Regions from separate parts of the Kineococcus lubricus genome, predicted to be linked through region 1. Evidence: predicted binding sites of a transcription regulator. Region 1 holds the regulator's gene; each other region holds the start of a gene.
What was found. The regulator LexA, encoded in region 1, represses DNA repair genes until DNA is damaged. The targets are predictions, from matches to a motif close to TCGAACANNTGTTCGA.

Region 1 (4,169 bases):
CGGCCGCGAGGCGCAGGACGGTCACGACGTGGCGTGGGTGACCGCCGGCTTCGGGGCGGCCTCGCGGCCCCCGTCCCTGCACATCGCACCGCTGTCGGTCGCCGGTCTGCTGCGGGAGCGGCTGTTCAGCGAGCGGACCGTGGTCGCCACGTCGGCGACCCTGACCCTGGGCGGGTCCTTCGACCCGGTCGCGGGCGCCTTCGGGCTCAAGGGCGCCAAGGGGGCGGGGACGGCCTGGACGGGCGTCGACGTCGGCAGCCCGTTCGACTACCCGCGGCAGGGCATCCTCTACGTCGCCCGGCACCTGCCCCCGCCGGGGCGGGCGGGATCGGGCGAGGCGGCGATGGACGAGCTCGCGGCGCTCGTGGAGGCCGCCGGCGGCCGCACGCTGGGGCTGTTCTCCTCCCGCCGGGCGGCCGAGGAGGCCGCGGAGGCGCTGCGGCGGCGGGTGTCGACGCCGGTGCTGTGCCAGGGCGACGACCGGCTGCCCAAGCTGGTCCGGGACTTCACCGACGACCCCGCCACGACGCTGGTCGGCACGATGTCGCTGTGGCAGGGCGTCGACGTGCCCGGGGCCAGCTGCTCGCTCGTGGTCATCGACCGCATCCCCTTCCCCCGGCCGGACGACCCGCTGATGTCGGCGCGGGCCCGGGCCGTGGACGCGGCCGGCGGCAACGGCTTCCTGACCGTCTCGGTCTCCCACGCGGCCGTGCGGCTGGCCCAGGGGGCGGGGCGGCTCATCCGGGCGGCGGAGGACAAGGGCGTCGTGGCGGTCCTGGACTCCCGACTGGCCACGGCCCGCTACGGCGGCTTCCTGCGGGAGTCGCTGCCGGACTTCTGGGCGACGACGTCGACCGGCACGGTGCTCGCGGCGTTGCGGCGGCTGAGCGGGTGACGTGCGCGACACCCGCTGGCGGTGGGGTGCGGGGGGCGTGGCATCCTCCCCCTGTGGCCACCGTCGGCTTCCTGCACACCGCGCACGCCCACGTGCGCACCTTCCGCGACCTGCTGGCCGAACGGGACGACACCGTCGAGGCCCGGCACCTCGTGGACACCGGCCTGCTCGCGACCGCACGGGCCCACGGGCCCGAGGCCGTGCGTCCGGCCCTGGGCGACCGGCTGCGCCGGCTGGTGGCCGAGGGGGCCGACGTCGTCGTCTGCACGTGCTCGACGGTGGGGCCGACGGCCGAGTCCGTCGGGGCGGAGCTGGGCCTGCGGGTGGTGCGGGTGGACCGCCCGATGGCCGAGGCGGCCGTGCTGGCCGGGCGGCGGGTCGCGGTGGTCAGCTCGCTGGACGAGGCGGCCGCCACGCTGCTCCCGCTGCTGCGGGAGTGCGCTGAGGAGACGGGCCGTCGCGTCGACTTCGTCCCGGTGCGGTGCACCGAGACGTGGTCGGCGTTCGAGTCCGGGGACCTGCTGACCTACACGACGGGGGTGGCCGACACCGTCCGCCGGGCGTTGCGGCCGCTGGACCCGCCGGTCGACGTGGTGGTGCTGGCCCAGGCCAGCATGGTCGACGCGGCGCCGTTGCTGCGCGACCTCAGCGTCCCGGTGCTCACCTCACCGCGGCTGGCGGTCGAGGCGGCCGTCGAGCTGGTGCTGCCGGTGCGCTGAGTCACAGGCTCCGCAGCACGGCGGTGACCCGGCCCAGGACGGTGGCCTCGTCCCCGTCGATCGGGTCGAACAGCGGGTTGCGGGGCAGCAGCTTGACGTGACCGTCCTTGCGCTGCAGGACCTTGACCGTCGCCTCCCCGTCGATCATGGCGGCCACGACGTCGCCGTTCTCGGCCGTCGGCTGCCGCCGCACGACGACCCAGTCGCCGTCGCAGATGGCCGCGTCGATCATCGACTCGCCCACGACGCGCAGCACGAAGTGCTCCCCGGCGCCGATCAGCTGCGACGGCAGCGGGAACACCTCCTCGACGAGCTGCTCGGCCAGGATGGGGCCCCCGGCGGCGATGCGGCCCACGAGGGGCACGTACGCGGGCGCCGGGCGGCTGTCGGCGGCCGTGCCGTCGACGCCGGCCACCAAGCCCCACCCCGAGCGCGGGGGCGGGGAGACGACCTCGAGGGTGCGGGGCCGGCGCGGGTCCTTGCGCAGGAACCCCAGCTTCTCGAGCGTCTTGACCTGGTGCGCGACGCTGGAGGGGCTGGTCAGGCCCACGGCCTGCCCGATCTCCCGCATGCTCGGCGGGTACCCGCGCTGGTCGACGCAGTCCTTGATGGCGTGCAGGACCCGGCGCTGCCGCTGGGTGAGCCCGTCGCGCGCCGGCGGCGGCCCGGGGAACTCGTGGACCGTCCCGAGCGCCTGCTCCGTCACGGGTCCGCTCTCGTCGGTGCCGTCCAGCACGTCGGCCACGTCCTTCTCCCTGTCCGATGGTCACCCGGGGCGCTGCGGGGTGCCGCGCGGCCGGTCGAGCCCGCCGACCGCCCGGTGGAGCCACGTTAGCCACCCGGCCCGCGGGCATCAAACACGTGTTCGAACCCGGCGTGTCGATCGCGGGTCTGGCCGGGCGCCGGGGGCCTGCCTAGGCTCGCGCCATGTGCCGGAACATCCGCCAGCTGCACAACTTCGAGCCGCCCGCCACGAGCGAGGAGGTGCGGGCGGCGGCCCTGCAGTACGTGCGCAAGGTCGCCGGGACGACGAAGCCCTCGGCGCGCAACCAGGAGGCGTTCGACCGCGCCGTCGCGGCCGTCGCCCACGCCACCGAGCACCTCCTGGGCGAGCTCGTCACCGCGGCCCCGCCGAAGGACCGCGAGGTCGAGGCGGCCCGGGCGCGGGAGCGGGCGGCCAGGCGGTACGCCTCCTGACCGGGGCCCGCGACGTCGTCGCAGCTCAGCGCGTCTGTCGGACGGCGGTGGCAGCGTCTGCCCGCGTCAGCCCCCGGTGCACCCGGGCGTCGGCCCCCTCGGTCGGCCCGCCCGGGACGCTCGCCGGGGGTTGCGCTCCACCGTTCGAACGGTGGTAGAACAGACGCGCCCGATCGAACACCCGTTCGATCGCGGCGACCCCGAGATGGAGGCCCACGCTCGTGAGCACCACCGCCCTCGCCCCGTCCTGCGAACCGTCCTCGCCGTTCCTGCCCCGCCCGACGCGCGCGGCGACGCGCCGCCCCCAGCGCGACCGGCGGCGCTCCCGCGCCGTCCACCGCCCGCACGCGGTCTCCGCGGGCGTGCGCCTGACCCGCCGCGGCCGCCTGCTCGTCACCTGCACCGCGGCCACCGCGCTCACCGGGGCGGTGGTGGCCGTGACCGGCGCCCTGACGGGGGCCGCCGCGGGGGTCGAGCGGGCCCCCGCGCCCGTCGTCGTCACGGTCCAGCCGGGTCAGACGCTGTCGGCCATCGCCTCCGGCTGGGCCCCCCGGGAGGACTGGCGCGAGGTCGCCGGGCGGATCGTCCAGCTCAACGAGATGCCGTCGATGACGGTCTGGGCGGGGCAGCGGCTCGTGATGCCGACCCGGGACTGAGACCGGTGGACACCCCGCGCGCGACCCCTGCGGTTGCCCGTCCTCCCCGTCCGGACGTACGGTCGAGCCTTGGCCAGACCTGTCGTTCGGTCGCGGGGGAGGAAGTCGGGGTGCACTGCCCGTTCTGCCGGCACGAGGATTCCCGTGTCGTGGACTCCCGCACGACGGACGACGGCAGCTCCATCCGTCGCCGTCGGCAGTGTCCCAACTGCTCGAAGCGGTTCACCACGGTCGAGACGGCCAGCCTGACGGTCCTGAAGCGGTCCGGTGCCCCTGAGCCCTTCAGCCGGGCCAAGATCGCGTCCGGCGTGCGCAAGGCGTGCCAGGGGCGCCCGGTGTCCGAGGACGACATCGCCCTGCTGGCCCACCGGGTCGAGGAGGCCGTCCGCGCTCAGGGCGCCGCCGAGATCGACGCCCACCAGGTCGGGCTGGCGACCCTGCCGTTCCTCCAGGAGCTCGACGAGGTCGCCTACCTGCGCTTCGCGTCGGTCTACCAGGCCTTCGACTCCCTCGCCGACTTCGAGAAGGCCATCGACCGCCTGCGCGCCGAGCGCGAAGCGGGCCTGGGCCCGCTGGGACGCTCCGGCGACCAGCCGGCCGTCGCCCGCGGCTGACCCTCGGTCGGTCCCCCTCCGGGTCCGGAGGATGATGGACGGATGCTCGATCCGGCCTCCCTGTACTCCTACGAGGGTGAGCGGCCGT
Region 2 (4,169 bases), on a different contig from region 1:
GGCGGATCGCGTCGAGCAGGTCGGCGGTCAGCGCGCCGTCGGGCCCGGCCGAGCGCACCGCCGCGGTGAGCACGGCGGGAACCCCGGCGGAGCGGGCGAGGGCGAGCACCCGGGCTGCGTGCTCGACGCTGCCGGCCGTCCCCGGGGGTGCGTGGTGGCAGACGACCTCGACGTGCAGCGAGCCGTCCGGCAGGACGTCGCGCCAGGCCCGCAGGACGGCGCGGGCCAGGTCGTCGCGGCGGGCGAGCACCGCCCGCCCCAGTTCCGAACCCGGGCCGAGCAGGACGGCCAGGGCGGGACGCCCGCCGGGCCCGGCCGCGTGGGCGCCGACGAGTTCGAGGCTGCTGACCGGTTTCCCGCGCTCACCGCGCAGGTGCGTCGCGCTCACCAGCCGGCACAACGCCGCCCACCCGTTGCCCGCACCGCAGTCGTCGGCCCCCAGCGCGAGGACGGTGGCGCGGGGGAACCTCGGGTCGACCACCGCACCGCCCCGGACCGGGGTCCGCCGGGGTTCGCGCCGCAGACGGGCCGAGGGGTCGGCCCAGCCGGGGAGGTCGTCGACCAGCCCGGTGGGTGCGGTGGCCAGGTCGACCCCGAGGACGGGACGGAGACCGGCGCGGTCGCAGGCCCGGACGAACTTCACCGCCCCGTACAGGCCGTCGCGGTCGGTCAGGGCCACGGTCGGCATCCCGAGGTCGGCCGCCCGGGAGACGAGGGCGTCGGGGGTCGAGGTGCCGTGGCGCAACGAGTACCCCGAGGCGACGTGCAGGTGCGGGAACGGGCTGGCGGGTCGTGCGGTGGTCATGGGACGTCCTTCGGAACGTGCCCGTGGGGAAGACCGGGTGGTTCTGGTTTCTCTGGTCCGGGGCGGCTCAGCCGCGGGTCAGCCGGCGATCGGCAGGGCGCTCAACCCGAGCATCGACTCGACCACGCGGTGGAACCGTTCGGCGTCGGCGAGCAGGTCGTCGGCCGCCGCGGCGTCCACGACCCCGACGCGGCCCGCCTCGACGGCCGCGCGGACGGAGGCGGTCAGCCCGAACCGGTCCGCCCAGCCCTGCAACGCCGGGTCGTAGGCGGGCAGCATCTCCCACACGCTGCGCGGGCCCCCGCTGCGACGGCCCCTCGGGGGGCGGCCGTTGACCGCGACGAGCGCGGCACCGGCCCGGAGCGCGGCGAGGTGCGCGTGGACGTACCGCTCGCCCACGTCCTCGGTGCGCAGCGCGGTGAGCAGTTCGTCCTCGCAGCGGGCGAGGAGGTCGAGAGCGGCCGTCGTCAGCGGACGGGGGACGCCGGCGGGGACGTCGGGGCGGGTGGACATCGCGTGCTCCTCCGGTCGGTCTGATCGGTTCCCGTCGACGGCCCTCAGTCGCTGACCCGCAGCAACCGCCAGTCCTCCGACGCTTCGGACGAAGAACTACCAGCGACCTCCGACACGACCGCCGTTCCCGGCGCCACCGGCCGGGCGAGGTCGTAGACGCCCCAGCCACCGGTGCGCCCGGAACCCGCTTCGACGCGGAAGACCTCACGCTCGAGGTCGCCGATCTCCAGGACGGGACGCGGGCGGTGGTCGCGGGAGGCGTCGGGCTCGGTGGCGTCGCCGTGGACGGCGGCGATCGCGGCGTGCTCCCACCAGGCGCTGCGCTCGCGCCAGCGGGACAGCACCTCGCGGACCACGTAGAGCCTGCCGCGCCAGATGAACTGGACCGGGGCCCGGCCCCCCTCGGCCAGTTCGCCGGACCGGACGTGCACCTCGTCGGAGAACCGTCGCACCTTCGTCACCCTCCCCACTCGAGCCGGCGCCGCGGCGGATCGCGCGGCGCGGCGAGCCGGGGGAAGCGGCCCGCGAGGACGCACTCGGGTGCGGCCCGGGGAGCTTCCCCTCCCACCGGACCGCACCTCGAGTGGCCTCATCGTGTTCGAACACCGGTTCGAACACACGTTGAACTACACCACGGCCCTCGACGGTCGTCAACGCCGAACGCGTTATCCACACGACGGGGAGTCGCCCCCCGAACGCCGAGGGTCACCCGGCCGGACCTCCCCCGGCCCCTCACCCGAACGGCCGACAGGTTGTCCACAGCGCGCCGTCCAGCGCCTCCGCCGCCCCGGCGGACGTGGGAGCGTGCGCCGGTGATCCAGCTCCGTCCCCTCACCGCGGCCGCCACCGGGCTCGTCTGCCTCGGTCTGCTCGCCGGGTGTTCGAACGAGGAAGCGGCTGCACCGGCGGCGAGTGCTTCGGCGACGCCGACACGGGCGACCGTCGCGTCGACCGACGCGCCGGTCCCCCCGCCGACGACCAGCGCCACGCCGAACCCCACCACGACACGCGACCTGCCGGCGCCGGAGCTGAGCGGTCTGGCGACGCAGTTCTCCCGCGAGGGTGCCAGCGCGTTCGCCAGCTACTACATCAAGGTCTTGAACTACTCGCGGAACACCGGGGACGTCGAGCTCCTCACCTCGATCTCGGACGTCGACTGCGCTGGCTGCGCCGACGACGTCGACGACGTCAGCACTTTCTTGGCAGAAGGCCTCTCGCACGTCGGCCTCGAGACACAGTTCATCGGCACTCACTACCTGTCCTGGGAGGAGGAGATCGGCGAAGTCCAGATGGACGTCTACGCCAGCCGACCGCCCCATACGATCGTGGACCGGTTCGGCCACACGACCGACGAGGTGGAGGGTATCGGGGAGACGCCCTTCTTCCTGTGGTTGAAATGGGTCGACGGACGATGGGTCGTCTGGGAAGCCCAGTGAACGACTCGATCCGTACGGCGACGTGGTTGGTTCTGATCATCGCGCTCACCTCGGCGTTGATCGTCGTCCCATCAGCCGTCGTCCACGCCTCTCCTCAGCACTCAGGCAGAGCACACGGCAAGGAGTTCGAAGTCGAGGCAGGCTTGAACAAACCTCCGAGAGCGAGCCGCGGGAAGCCCGGCGGGAGCAAAGCCTCCAAACCGCCGGTCAAGGTGACCAGGGTCCCCGCCTGCGCCAACAACCGCCCGGACGGTCCCCGCTTCGACAACTACTGCGGTGCATCCAACAACACGTGCCCCCCGGGGCAGACCTTCACCGCCACCTGGACCCAGGTCGCCGGCGAGGCCCGCTGGACCAACGAGGGGGCGCGCTGCACGAGCGACGCCCCGGCCGGTGAACCCGTCGTCATCCCGGCCGTCACGGTCGCGGACCTGCGCCGGGTCGGCCTGCCGCCCAGTCCGGTGCACCTGCAGCCGGACACCGGGCAGGCGCTCCTGAACGTCCCGCTCGTGCTGCGCACCACCGGCGGGACGGTCACCCGGGACACGACCGTGCTGGGGTTCCCCGTCACGATCCGCGCCACCCCCACCGACTGGACGTGGGACCTCGGGGACGGGGCGGGCATCGGGCCGACGAGCGACCCGGGGCGGGCGTACCCGCACCAGACGCTGACCCACACGTACACCGAGCCCGGCGACCGCACGATCACCCTCACGACCACCTGGTCCGGGGAGTACACCATCGCCGGGCTGCCCTACCGCCCCATCGAGGGCACCGCGACCACGACCTCCCCGGGCGTGGGCGTCCACGTCCTCAGCGGCGGCAACGTGCTGGTGGCCGAGGAGGGGTGAGGCGTCCGGCCCGCGGGGTCGCTCGGGGCGACGGGGAACGGGAACGGTTCTACGCTGAGGGGGCATGAGGTGGGTGCTGCGTCAGGAACCGGCTGCGGGCGGTGGCTCCCTGACGACTCCCCCTCCCGACCGGCCCTCCGTGCTGCACGTCCCCGCCGTCGAGTGCACGGCGGGCGCTCTGGCGGACCTCGACGCGGCCGGTGAGGTCCGGGAGGTACCGGTCCCGCCGGGGGACACCGCCGCGCTGGCCCGCCACCTGCGGGTCCCGGTGGGGGGGTTAGCCCCCACGGGCCTCCTGCGCAACCCGGAGGTCCGCCAACTTTTGGTTATAAAATAAGCGGCCAACCCGGTTTTACTGGCCCCGCAGGGCGCCGTGCTGTGCGAGCCGGAGCTGTTCCGCGACGACGACACGGACGTCCTGCGGCGCACCGGGTCGGTCCTGGGGTCGGCGTCCCCCCTGGGCCTGGCCGAACCGCTGCCGACGTTCGTCGACGTCGCCCTCGCCCCGCACCGGGAGGTGTGGGTGCCGGCGGGCCACCCGCACGCCGTCTTCCGCACCCGCTA
Region 3 (4,169 bases), on a different contig from region 1:
CGTAGTAGGGGATCGCCGGCACGTGCAGGGTCTCCTGCGCGGCCTGCGGCGCGGGCTCGTCCCCGGCCGGGCGGTACAGCGGGCCGGTGGCCGCGGCGAGCGCCGCGTGCACGGGCAGCCGCAGCACGGTGACCCCCTCCAGCAGGTCGGGGCGGTGCTCGGCGGTCGCCTGGCGCAGTTCCGCGACGCGGACCCGCACGTCGTCGGCGGGCAGGTCGGCGGGCAGGTCGGTCTGCTCGACGGCGTAGACGAGCGGGCCGCGCTCGACGACGACGCAGCCGCGGGCGGCGTCGACGCGCGGGTCGGCCTCGACGACGCGGACCGTCATGGGCAGCACGAGTTCCACGACGTCGCCGACGGCGAAGGCGCGGCGGACCCGCAGGTACTCCCCCGCCGTGGCGGGGACGGCCTCGCCGTTCACGGTGGCGGTCGCGCCCTCGGCCCAGGCCGGGACGCGCAGCGCGAGCTCGAACTCGCCGGGGGTGGCGGTGACCTCGACGCGGACCGTGCCGTCCCACGGGTAGTCCGTGGTCACCGACAGCGCGGTCCCGGCGGCCTCGACGGTGCCGGTGGTGAACTGGTGCAGCTGCACGCCCTCGTCGGAGCTGGTGGCGACGTAGGCGTCGAGGCTGGAGAGGGTCCGCATGATGTTCGGCGGGCAGCAGGCGCAGTCGAACCAGGGGCGGCGGCCGTGGGCGACGCTGCGCTCCTCCTCGGCGAACGCGCCGTGGCGCAGCTGGAGGGCGTTGACGTAGAAGTACTCCGTCCCGGCCAGCGACACCCCGGGCAGGAAGGCGTTGTAGAGGGTGCGCTCGACGAGGTCGGCGTAGCGGGCCTCGCCGGTGGCCAGCAGCATCCGCCACGTCCACTGCACGCTGCCGATGGCGGCGCAGGTCTCGGCGTAGGCGCGTTCGGGGCCGAGCTCGTAGTGGTCGCCGAACTGCTCCCAGTCCCAGCGCGAGCCGATGCCGCCGGTGACGTAGGTCTTGGAGGCGACCATGCCCTCCCACTGGCGGGCCAGGGCGTCCAGGAGGCCGGTGTCGCCGGTCTCGGCGGCGACGTCGGCGGCGCCGGCGGTGAGGTAGACGGCGCGGACCGCGTGCCCCTCCGGCGAGGTCTGCTCGCGCACGGGGACGCGGTCGGAGAAGTAGGTGGGTTCCTTGCCGTGCAGGCGCTCGATGATGCCGGTGCCGCGGGCGTCGACGAACCAGCGGGCCAGGTCCAGGTAGGCCTGCGTGCCGGTCTCGCGGTACAGCTCCACCAGGCCCATCTCGACGACGGGGTGCCCGTCGACCTCCTCGACCTTCCCGGGGCCGAAGGTGGCGACGAGGTGGTCGGCGAGCTTGACGGCGACGTCGAGCAGGCCGGTCTCGCCGGTGCCGCGGTGGACGGCGACGGCGGCCTGGAACAGGTGCCCGGCGCAGTAGTGCTCGTGGCTCCAGGGCAGGTCGACGTAGCGCTCGCCCTTCCCGCGGACCTGCTGCACGGAGTCGAGGTAGCCGTCGGGGGCCTGGGCGGCGGCGACGACGTCGGTGATCTCGCGGATCCAGCCGAGGATCTCCTCGTCGGGTTCGCGGCCGAGCTCCCAGCCGGCGGCCTCGAGCCACTTGTAGACGTCGGAGTCCATGAAGATCGGGCCCTTGGCCTCGCCGTCCTCGGCGCCGGCGGCGATCCGCAGGTTGCGCAGGTTCCCGGCGCTCTCCAGCTTCTCGTAGCCGGTGCGGATGGCCTGGCGCCGGTTGGCCTGCATGCGGTCGAACCAGAACCCGGAGGTGGTGCGCGAGGCCCCGAGCGGGACGGGGTGGAGGGTGACGGACGCCGCCGCGGTGGGGGCGGCGGGCGCGGTGGGGGCGGTGGGTCCAGCGGTGGTGCTGGTCATGGAGCTCTCCATCGAGTCGTCTGCGGGAAGCCGTGCCCGGAACGTGCGGAACACGTTTTCTGCTTCGACCGTAGGAGCACTCCCCGCCGCCGTCAAGAGCGCGGTAACGTGCGGGGATCCAGGAAGTCAGGAGCCCCACATGACGGAAAGCCTCGTTCCGGTGCGGATCGTCGACGTCGCCGCGCTGGCGGGCGTGTCCCCCGGCACGGCCTCCAAGGCCCTCAACGGCACCGGTCAGCTGCGCGCCGAGACCCGCGAACGGGTCCGCCGCGCGGCCGAGCAGCTCGGGTTCACCCCCGACCCCCTCGGGCGCGGCCTGTCCTCCGGCCGCAGCTACACCGTCGGGCTCATCACGACCGACAGCTTCGGCCGGTTCTCCATCCCGGTGATGCTGGGCGCCGAGAACGCCCTGGGCGCCGGGGAGATGAGCGTCCTGCTGTGCGACAGCCGCGACGACCCGCTGCGCGAGCAGCACTACCTGCGGACCCTGCAGGCCCGCCGGGTCGACGCCATCATCGTCACCGGCCGCCGCACCGACCCGCGCCCCCCGCTGGCGGCGAGCGTCCCGGTCGTCTACGCGTTCACGCCCTCCCAGGACCCCCGCGACACCTCCCTGACCGTCGACCAGGCCGGCGGTGCCGCCGCCGCCGCCACGCACCTGCTCGACCTCGGCCGCCGCCGGATCGCCCACGTCACCGGCCCCGAGGACCACCACGCCGCCCAGGTGCGCCGCACCGCCGTGGAGACCACCGCCGGGGACGCGCTCGTGGGCCCGGCGCTGCACGGGGACTGGAGCGAGCGCTGGGGCCGGCTCGCCGCCGACCTCCTGCTGCGGCGCCACCCCGATCTCGACGGGATCACCTGCGGCAGCGACCAGATCGCCCGCGGGGTCTGCGACGGCCTGCGCGACGCCGGGCGCCGGGTCCCCGAGGACGTCGCCGTCGTCGGCTTCGACGACTGGGACGTCATCGCCCTGGCCTCCCGGCCGCCGCTGACGACCGTGAACCTGGGGCTGGAGGCCCTGGGGCGGCGCGCGGGCGAGCTGCTGCTGGACGCCGTCGCCGGGTCCCCCTCCCCCGGCACCACGACGATGCCGACCCGCCTCGTCGTCCGGCAGTCCACCGTCCCCGCCTGAAGCGCGACCCGCCGCAGGGGGGCGCCGGGAATGCGCACCCCCTAGGTTGTCGCTGCAAGGACCGGGCGCCCACGGTGGGCCCCCACCCACGGGAGGACACCCCACTCATGCGTCGCAGGACCCTCGGCACGATCAGCGCCCTCGCCCTCACCGGCCTCCTGGCCGCCTGCGGCGGTGGCGACACCGGCACCAGCGGCGGCGGGAGCTCCTCCGGGTCCTCGCAGGAGGCCCTGACCTTCGGCACCGAGGGCACCTACGCCCCCTTCAGCTACCACGACGAGAAGACCAACGAGCTCGTCGGCTACGACATCGACGTCGCGAAGGCCGTCGGGGAGCAGCTGGGCCGCGACGTGGAGTTCTCCGAGAACAACTGGGACTCCCTCTTCGCGGGCATGGAGGCGAAGCGCTACGACGGCATCGCCAACCAGGTCTCGATCACCGCCGAGCGCGAGGCCAAGTACGTCTTCTCCAGCCCGTACACCGTCTCCACCGGCGTCGTCGTGACCCGCGCCGACGACACCTCGGTGACCTCGCTGGCCGACATCGCGGGCAAGACGTCCGCGCAGTCCACCACGAGCAACTGGGCGAAGACCGCCACCGAGGCGGGCGCGCAGGTCGAGGCCGTCGAGGGCCTCACCCAGGCCATGACCCTGCTCAAGCAGGGCCGCGTCGACGTGACGGTCAACGACCAGCTCGCCGTCCTGGACTACCTCAAGACCTCCGGCGACAAGGGCGTGAAGATCGCCGCCGAGACCGACGACCGGACCGAGCAGGGCTTCGTGTTCCGCAAGGACGAGGCCGAGACGGCCCAGCAGGTCAGCGACGCGCTCGACGCGCTGCGCGCCGACGGGACGCTCGCCGAGATCTCGCAGAAGTGGTTCGGCCAGGACGTCTCGGGCCCGGCCGCCGGCTGAGGTCGGGCGGGACGAGGAGGGCGGCGCGGTGGACGAGAGCACGTGGGACCTGGTGCGGGACTCCCTGCTGCCGCTGGCGAGCGGCCTGGTGCGGGGCACCATCCCGCTCACGGCGATCAGCTTCGCGGTCGGTCTCGTGCTCGCGCTCCTCGTCGCGCTCATGCGGCTGTCCAGCATCGGCGTCCTGGCGGCGATCGCCCGGTTCTACGTCTCGGTCATCCGCGGGACGCCGTTGCTGTTG
Region 4 (4,169 bases), on a different contig from region 1:
CGTACTCGTCGGTCCGCTCCACCACGGTGCCGAACATGCCCGAGGTCGTCATGACCTCCGAGCCCGGACCGATGCTGTTCTGCATCTGCTGCTGGGCCTTCTGCTGCTTGCGCGTCCGGCTGAACATGAACACCAGCAGGGCAGCCATGATCAGCAGGAAGAACAAGGAGCTGCTGCTACCACCCACGACAATCCCTCTCCGCACCGGCGGGATCGACGGCTCGCCGGTGCCTGCGCCGGCCCTGTGCCGACTCGGCCGACCCAACGCGGCGACGACCTGCCTGGTTCCGCAGGACCCGCGCGGGACCGACTCGCCCGAGGAGTCTAGGGGTCACCCGGTCGGCCCCGGCGGATCCTCGTCGTCCAGGGCGGGTTGCCACGCCGAACCCGCCGCGTCCGGCGGCGGGGTCAGCCCCAGGTGCGCCCACGTCTGCGGCAGGGCGATCCGCCCGCGCGGGGACCGGCCCAGCAGCCCCTCGCGCACCAGGAACGGCTCGGCGACCGTCTCGACGGTCTCGGCCTCCTCGCCCACGACGACGGCCAGCGTCGACAGGCCCACCGGCCCCCCGCCGAAGCGGCGGCACAGGGCGTCCAGGACGGCGCGGTCGAGCCGGTCCAGGCCGCGCTCGTCGACCTCGTACACCGCCAGCGCGGCCCGCGCGGCCGCGCGGTCGACGATCCCGGACCCCCGCACCTGGGCCCAGTCCCGCACCCGCCGCAGCAGCCGGTTGGCGATGCGCGGCGTCCCGCGCGAGCGGCGGCCGATCTCGGCGGCCCCCTCGGCCGTCAGCTGCACCCCCAGCAGGGACGCGCTGCGGCGCAGCACCTGCACCAGCTCCTCGGCGGTGTAGAAGTCGAGGTACCCGGTGAAGCCGAACCGGTCGCGCAGCGGCGCCGGCAGCAGCCCCACCCGCGTCGTGGCCCCCACCAGGGTGAAGCGCGGCAGCTCCAGCGGGATCGCCGTCGCGCCCGGCCCCTTGCCCACGACGACGTCGACCCGGAAGTCCTCCATCGCGATGTAGAGCATCTCCTCGGCCGGGCGCGCCATCCGGTGGATCTCGTCGAGGAACAGGACCTCGCCCTCGTCCAGGGAGCTCAGCACGGCGGCCAGGTCCCCGGCGTGCTGGATCGCCGGCCCGCTGGACTGCCGCAGCGGCGCGCCCATCTCCTCGGCGACGATCATCGCCAGCGTCGTCTTGCCCAGCCCGGGCGGGCCGGAGAACAGGACGTGGTCGCTCGGCGCCCGGCGGGCCCGGGCCGCGTCCAGGACGAGGGACAGCTGCTCGCGCACGACCTTCTGCCCGACGAACTCGTCGAGGCCGTGCGGGCGCAGGGCGGACTCGGCGGCGCGCTCGCGCTCGTCGGCCCCCGTGGTCACCAGACGGTCCTCCATCAGCGGCCCGACAGGTGCCGCAGGGCCGCCCGCAGCGTGGCGGCGACGTCGAGGTCGGCCGGGGAGTCCCCGTCCGGGCCACCGTCCGGGCCGCCGAGCACGACGTCGACGACGTCGCCGGCCTGCTTGAGCGGGTACCCCAGGCCGACCAGCGCCTCGACGACCTGGTCCTTGCGCGCGTCACCGGTCGGGACGGCCGCCTGCGCCGGGGCCGCGCCCGAGGGCGGGCCCAGCCGGTCGCCCAGCTCCAGGCAGATGCGCTGCGCGGTCTTCTTCCCGATGCCGGGGACCCGCACGAGGGCCGCGTGGTCCTCGGCGGCCACGGCCGCGCGGATCCCGTCGGGGCGGTGGACGGCGAGCATCGCCAGCGCCATCTTCGGCCCGACGCCGGAGGCGGTCTGGACGATCTCGAAGACCTCCTTCTCGTCGGCGTCGGCGAACCCGAACAGCGTCAGGGAGTCCTCGCGCACCACCAGGGTGGTGTGCAGCAGCGCCTCCTCACCGACGCGCAGACCGGCCAGGGTCGCCGGGGCGGCCAGGACGAACATGCCGACCCCCCCGACCTCCACGACCGCGGAGTCCAGCCGCACCGCGAGCACCTGCCCGCGCACCGACGCGATCACCACACCTCCAGGGACGAACGAGCACGAACACGTGTACGAGAGGCTAGACGCCCCCGCCGACACGACCCCCCAGGCGCGCCGCCGCGGCGCCGGGTGCAGAGTGCGACCGTGAGCCACGAGCAGCACGAGAACCCGCGCCAGAACGTCACCTTCGACGCCCCGGGCACCGAGACCGGCCACGCCCACGGCTACCTGCGCACGCCCGCGTCCGGTGGCGGACCCGGCGTGATCGTCGTCCAGGAGTGGTGGGGCCTGACCGACCACGTCGTCGCCGTCGTCGACCGCCTCGCCGCCGAGGGGTTCGTCGCGCTGGCCCCGGACCTGTACGGCGGCCGCACGACCCACGACTCCGCCGAGGCGGCGCGGTTCCTGGCCGAGCTGCCGCCCGAACGCGCGGCCCGCGACCTGGCCGGCGCCGTGACGTACCTGCTCGAGCGGCCGGAGACCACGTCGGCCGCGGTCGGTGCCGTGGGCTTCTGCATGGGCGGTGCGTTCGTCCTGACGCTGGCCGCGCAGCAGGGCGAGCGGATCGGCGCGGCCGTCCCCTGGTACGGCGTCCCCGGCCCGGACACCGACTACTCCGGGCTGCGGGCCGCGGTGCTGGGCCACTACGGCCAGGAGGACACCTCCGTCCCGCTCGAGGCCGTCCACGCCACCGCGCAGCGGATCCGGGAGCAGGCCGGGGTCGAGGTGACGGTGCACGAGTACCCCGCCCCGCACGCGTTCTACAACGACGAGCGGCCCAGCTACCGGCGGGAGTCGGCCGAGCTGGCCTGGGAGCGGACGACGACGTTCCTGCGCGGGCGCCTGGCGGCCGCCTCGGCCTCGGCGTAGGCGTTCCGGCGCCCCGTCACGAGCGCGCCGTGGGCGGCGGCCTCCAGCCGGGAGGTCCCACCCCCGCGCCACAGGTGGCACAGCGCCAGGGCCAGGGCGTCGGCCGCGTCGGCCGGTCGCGGGGGCGCGTCGAGGCCGAGGATGCGGGTGACCATGACGGTGACCTGCTCCTTGTCGGCGCGCCCGTTGCCGGTGACGGCGGCCTTGACCTCGCTGGGGGTGTGCATCGCCACGGGCAGCCCGCGGCGGGCGGCCGCCACCAGCACCAGCCCCGCGGCCTGCGCGGTCCCCATCACCGAGCGCACGTTGGACTGCGCGAAGACCCGCTCGACGGCCACGACGTCGGGGCGGTGCTCGTCCAGCCAGGACTCCAGCCCCTCGCTGATCGCCAGCAGCCGCGCCTCGACGGGGTCCGTCGCCGGGGTGCGGACGACCCCCACGCCGACCATCGCGGCCCGCCGGCCCGTCGCGACGGTGTCGACCACCCCGATCCCGCAACGGGTCAGCCCGGGGTCGACCGCCAAGACGCGCACGGCCCCCACGATGGCACGAAGCCGTCGTGGGGGCCGTGACCGGTCCTCGCCCGCAGCGTCAGGCGTCCTCGAGGGCCGCCAGGACGTCGTCGGAGACGTCGTAGTTCGCGTAGACGTTCTGCACGTCGTCGCAGTCGTCGAGGGCGTCGATGAGCCGGAACACCTTCGCGGCGCCCTCGGCGTCCAGCGGGACCTGCACGCTGGGGACGAAGCTGTTGTCGGCCGAGTCGTACTCGATGCCGGCCTCCTTCAGCGCGTCGCGGACCGCGCCGAGGTCGGTGGCCTCGCTGACGACCTCGAAGGTGTCGCCCTGGTCGGTGACCTCCTCGGCCCCGGCCTCCAGGACCGCGGTGAGCACGTCGTCCTCGGTGAGGTTGGTGCCCTCCTTGCCGACGACCACGACGCCCTTGCGGCTGAACATGTACGCGACCGACCCCGGGTCGGCCAGCGAGCCGCCGTTGCGGGTCATCGCGGTGCGGACCTCCATGGCGGCCCGGTTCTTGTTGTCGGTCAGGCACTCGACGAGCAGCGCGACGCCGTTGGGGCCGTAGCCCTCGTACGTGATGGTCTGCCAGTCGGCACCGCCGGCCTCGGCCCCGGAGCCGCGCTTGACGGCGCGGTCGATGTTGTCGGCCGGCACCGAGGTCTTCTTCGCCTTCTGGATGGCGTCGTAGAGCGTCGGGTTGCCGGCCGGGTCGCCGCCGCCGGTGCGGGCCGCGACCTCGATGTTCTTGATGAGCCGAGCGAAGCTCTTGGCGCGCTTGGCGTCGACGACGGCCTTCTTGT

Region 2: ACRYRX_RS10870 (DUF6504 family protein) is a predicted target of LexA. The motif match lies at 1,917-1,932, and genes of this name have one in related genera.
Region 3: ACRYRX_RS19240 (glycoside hydrolase family 127 protein) is a predicted target of LexA. The motif match lies at 1,926-1,941, and genes of this name have one in related genera.
Region 4: ruvA (Holliday junction branch migration protein RuvA) is a predicted target of LexA. The motif match lies at 2,040-2,055, and genes of this name have one in related genera.

Annotation. Positions count from the first base shown of each region.
Region 1 is NZ_JBJLSK010000027.1:28,805-32,973, forward strand. Features, by position in the region: gene ACRYRX_RS18015 (ATP-dependent DNA helicase) at 1-895, shown strand, start outside; gene ACRYRX_RS18020 (aspartate/glutamate racemase family protein) at 949-1,614, shown strand; gene lexA (transcriptional repressor LexA) at 1,616-2,359, opposite strand; gene ACRYRX_RS18030 (DUF2277 domain-containing protein) at 2,542-2,811, shown strand; gene ACRYRX_RS18035 (LysM peptidoglycan-binding domain-containing protein) at 3,033-3,467, shown strand; gene nrdR (transcriptional regulator NrdR) at 3,578-4,081, shown strand; gene ACRYRX_RS18045 (proteasome assembly chaperone family protein) at 4,124-4,169, shown strand, end outside.
Region 2 is NZ_JBJLSK010000012.1:57,045-61,213, reverse strand. Features, by position in the region: gene ACRYRX_RS10880 (DNA polymerase III subunit alpha) at 1-805, opposite strand, end outside; gene ACRYRX_RS10875 (SAV_6107 family HEPN domain-containing protein) at 884-1,318, opposite strand; gene ACRYRX_RS10870 (DUF6504 family protein) at 1,363-1,779, opposite strand; gene ACRYRX_RS10865 (DUF6318 family protein) at 2,131-2,754, shown strand; gene ACRYRX_RS10860 (PKD domain-containing protein) at 2,967-3,605, shown strand; gene ACRYRX_RS10855 (YbaK/EbsC family protein) at 3,979-4,169, shown strand, end outside.
Region 3 is NZ_JBJLSK010000033.1:26,103-30,271, forward strand. Features, by position in the region: gene ACRYRX_RS19240 (glycoside hydrolase family 127 protein) at 1-1,879, opposite strand, end outside; gene ACRYRX_RS19245 (LacI family DNA-binding transcriptional regulator) at 2,019-3,014, shown strand; gene ACRYRX_RS19250 (amino acid ABC transporter substrate-binding protein) at 3,122-3,928, shown strand; gene ACRYRX_RS19255 (amino acid ABC transporter permease) at 3,957-4,169, shown strand, end outside.
Region 4 is NZ_JBJLSK010000007.1:85,209-89,377, forward strand. Features, by position in the region: gene yajC (preprotein translocase subunit YajC) at 1-187, opposite strand, end outside; gene ruvB (Holliday junction branch migration DNA helicase RuvB) at 332-1,393, opposite strand; gene ruvA (Holliday junction branch migration protein RuvA) at 1,393-2,016, opposite strand; gene ACRYRX_RS07070 (dienelactone hydrolase family protein) at 2,125-2,850, shown strand; gene ruvC (crossover junction endodeoxyribonuclease RuvC) at 2,763-3,383, opposite strand; gene ACRYRX_RS07080 (YebC/PmpR family DNA-binding transcriptional regulator) at 3,442-4,169, opposite strand, start outside.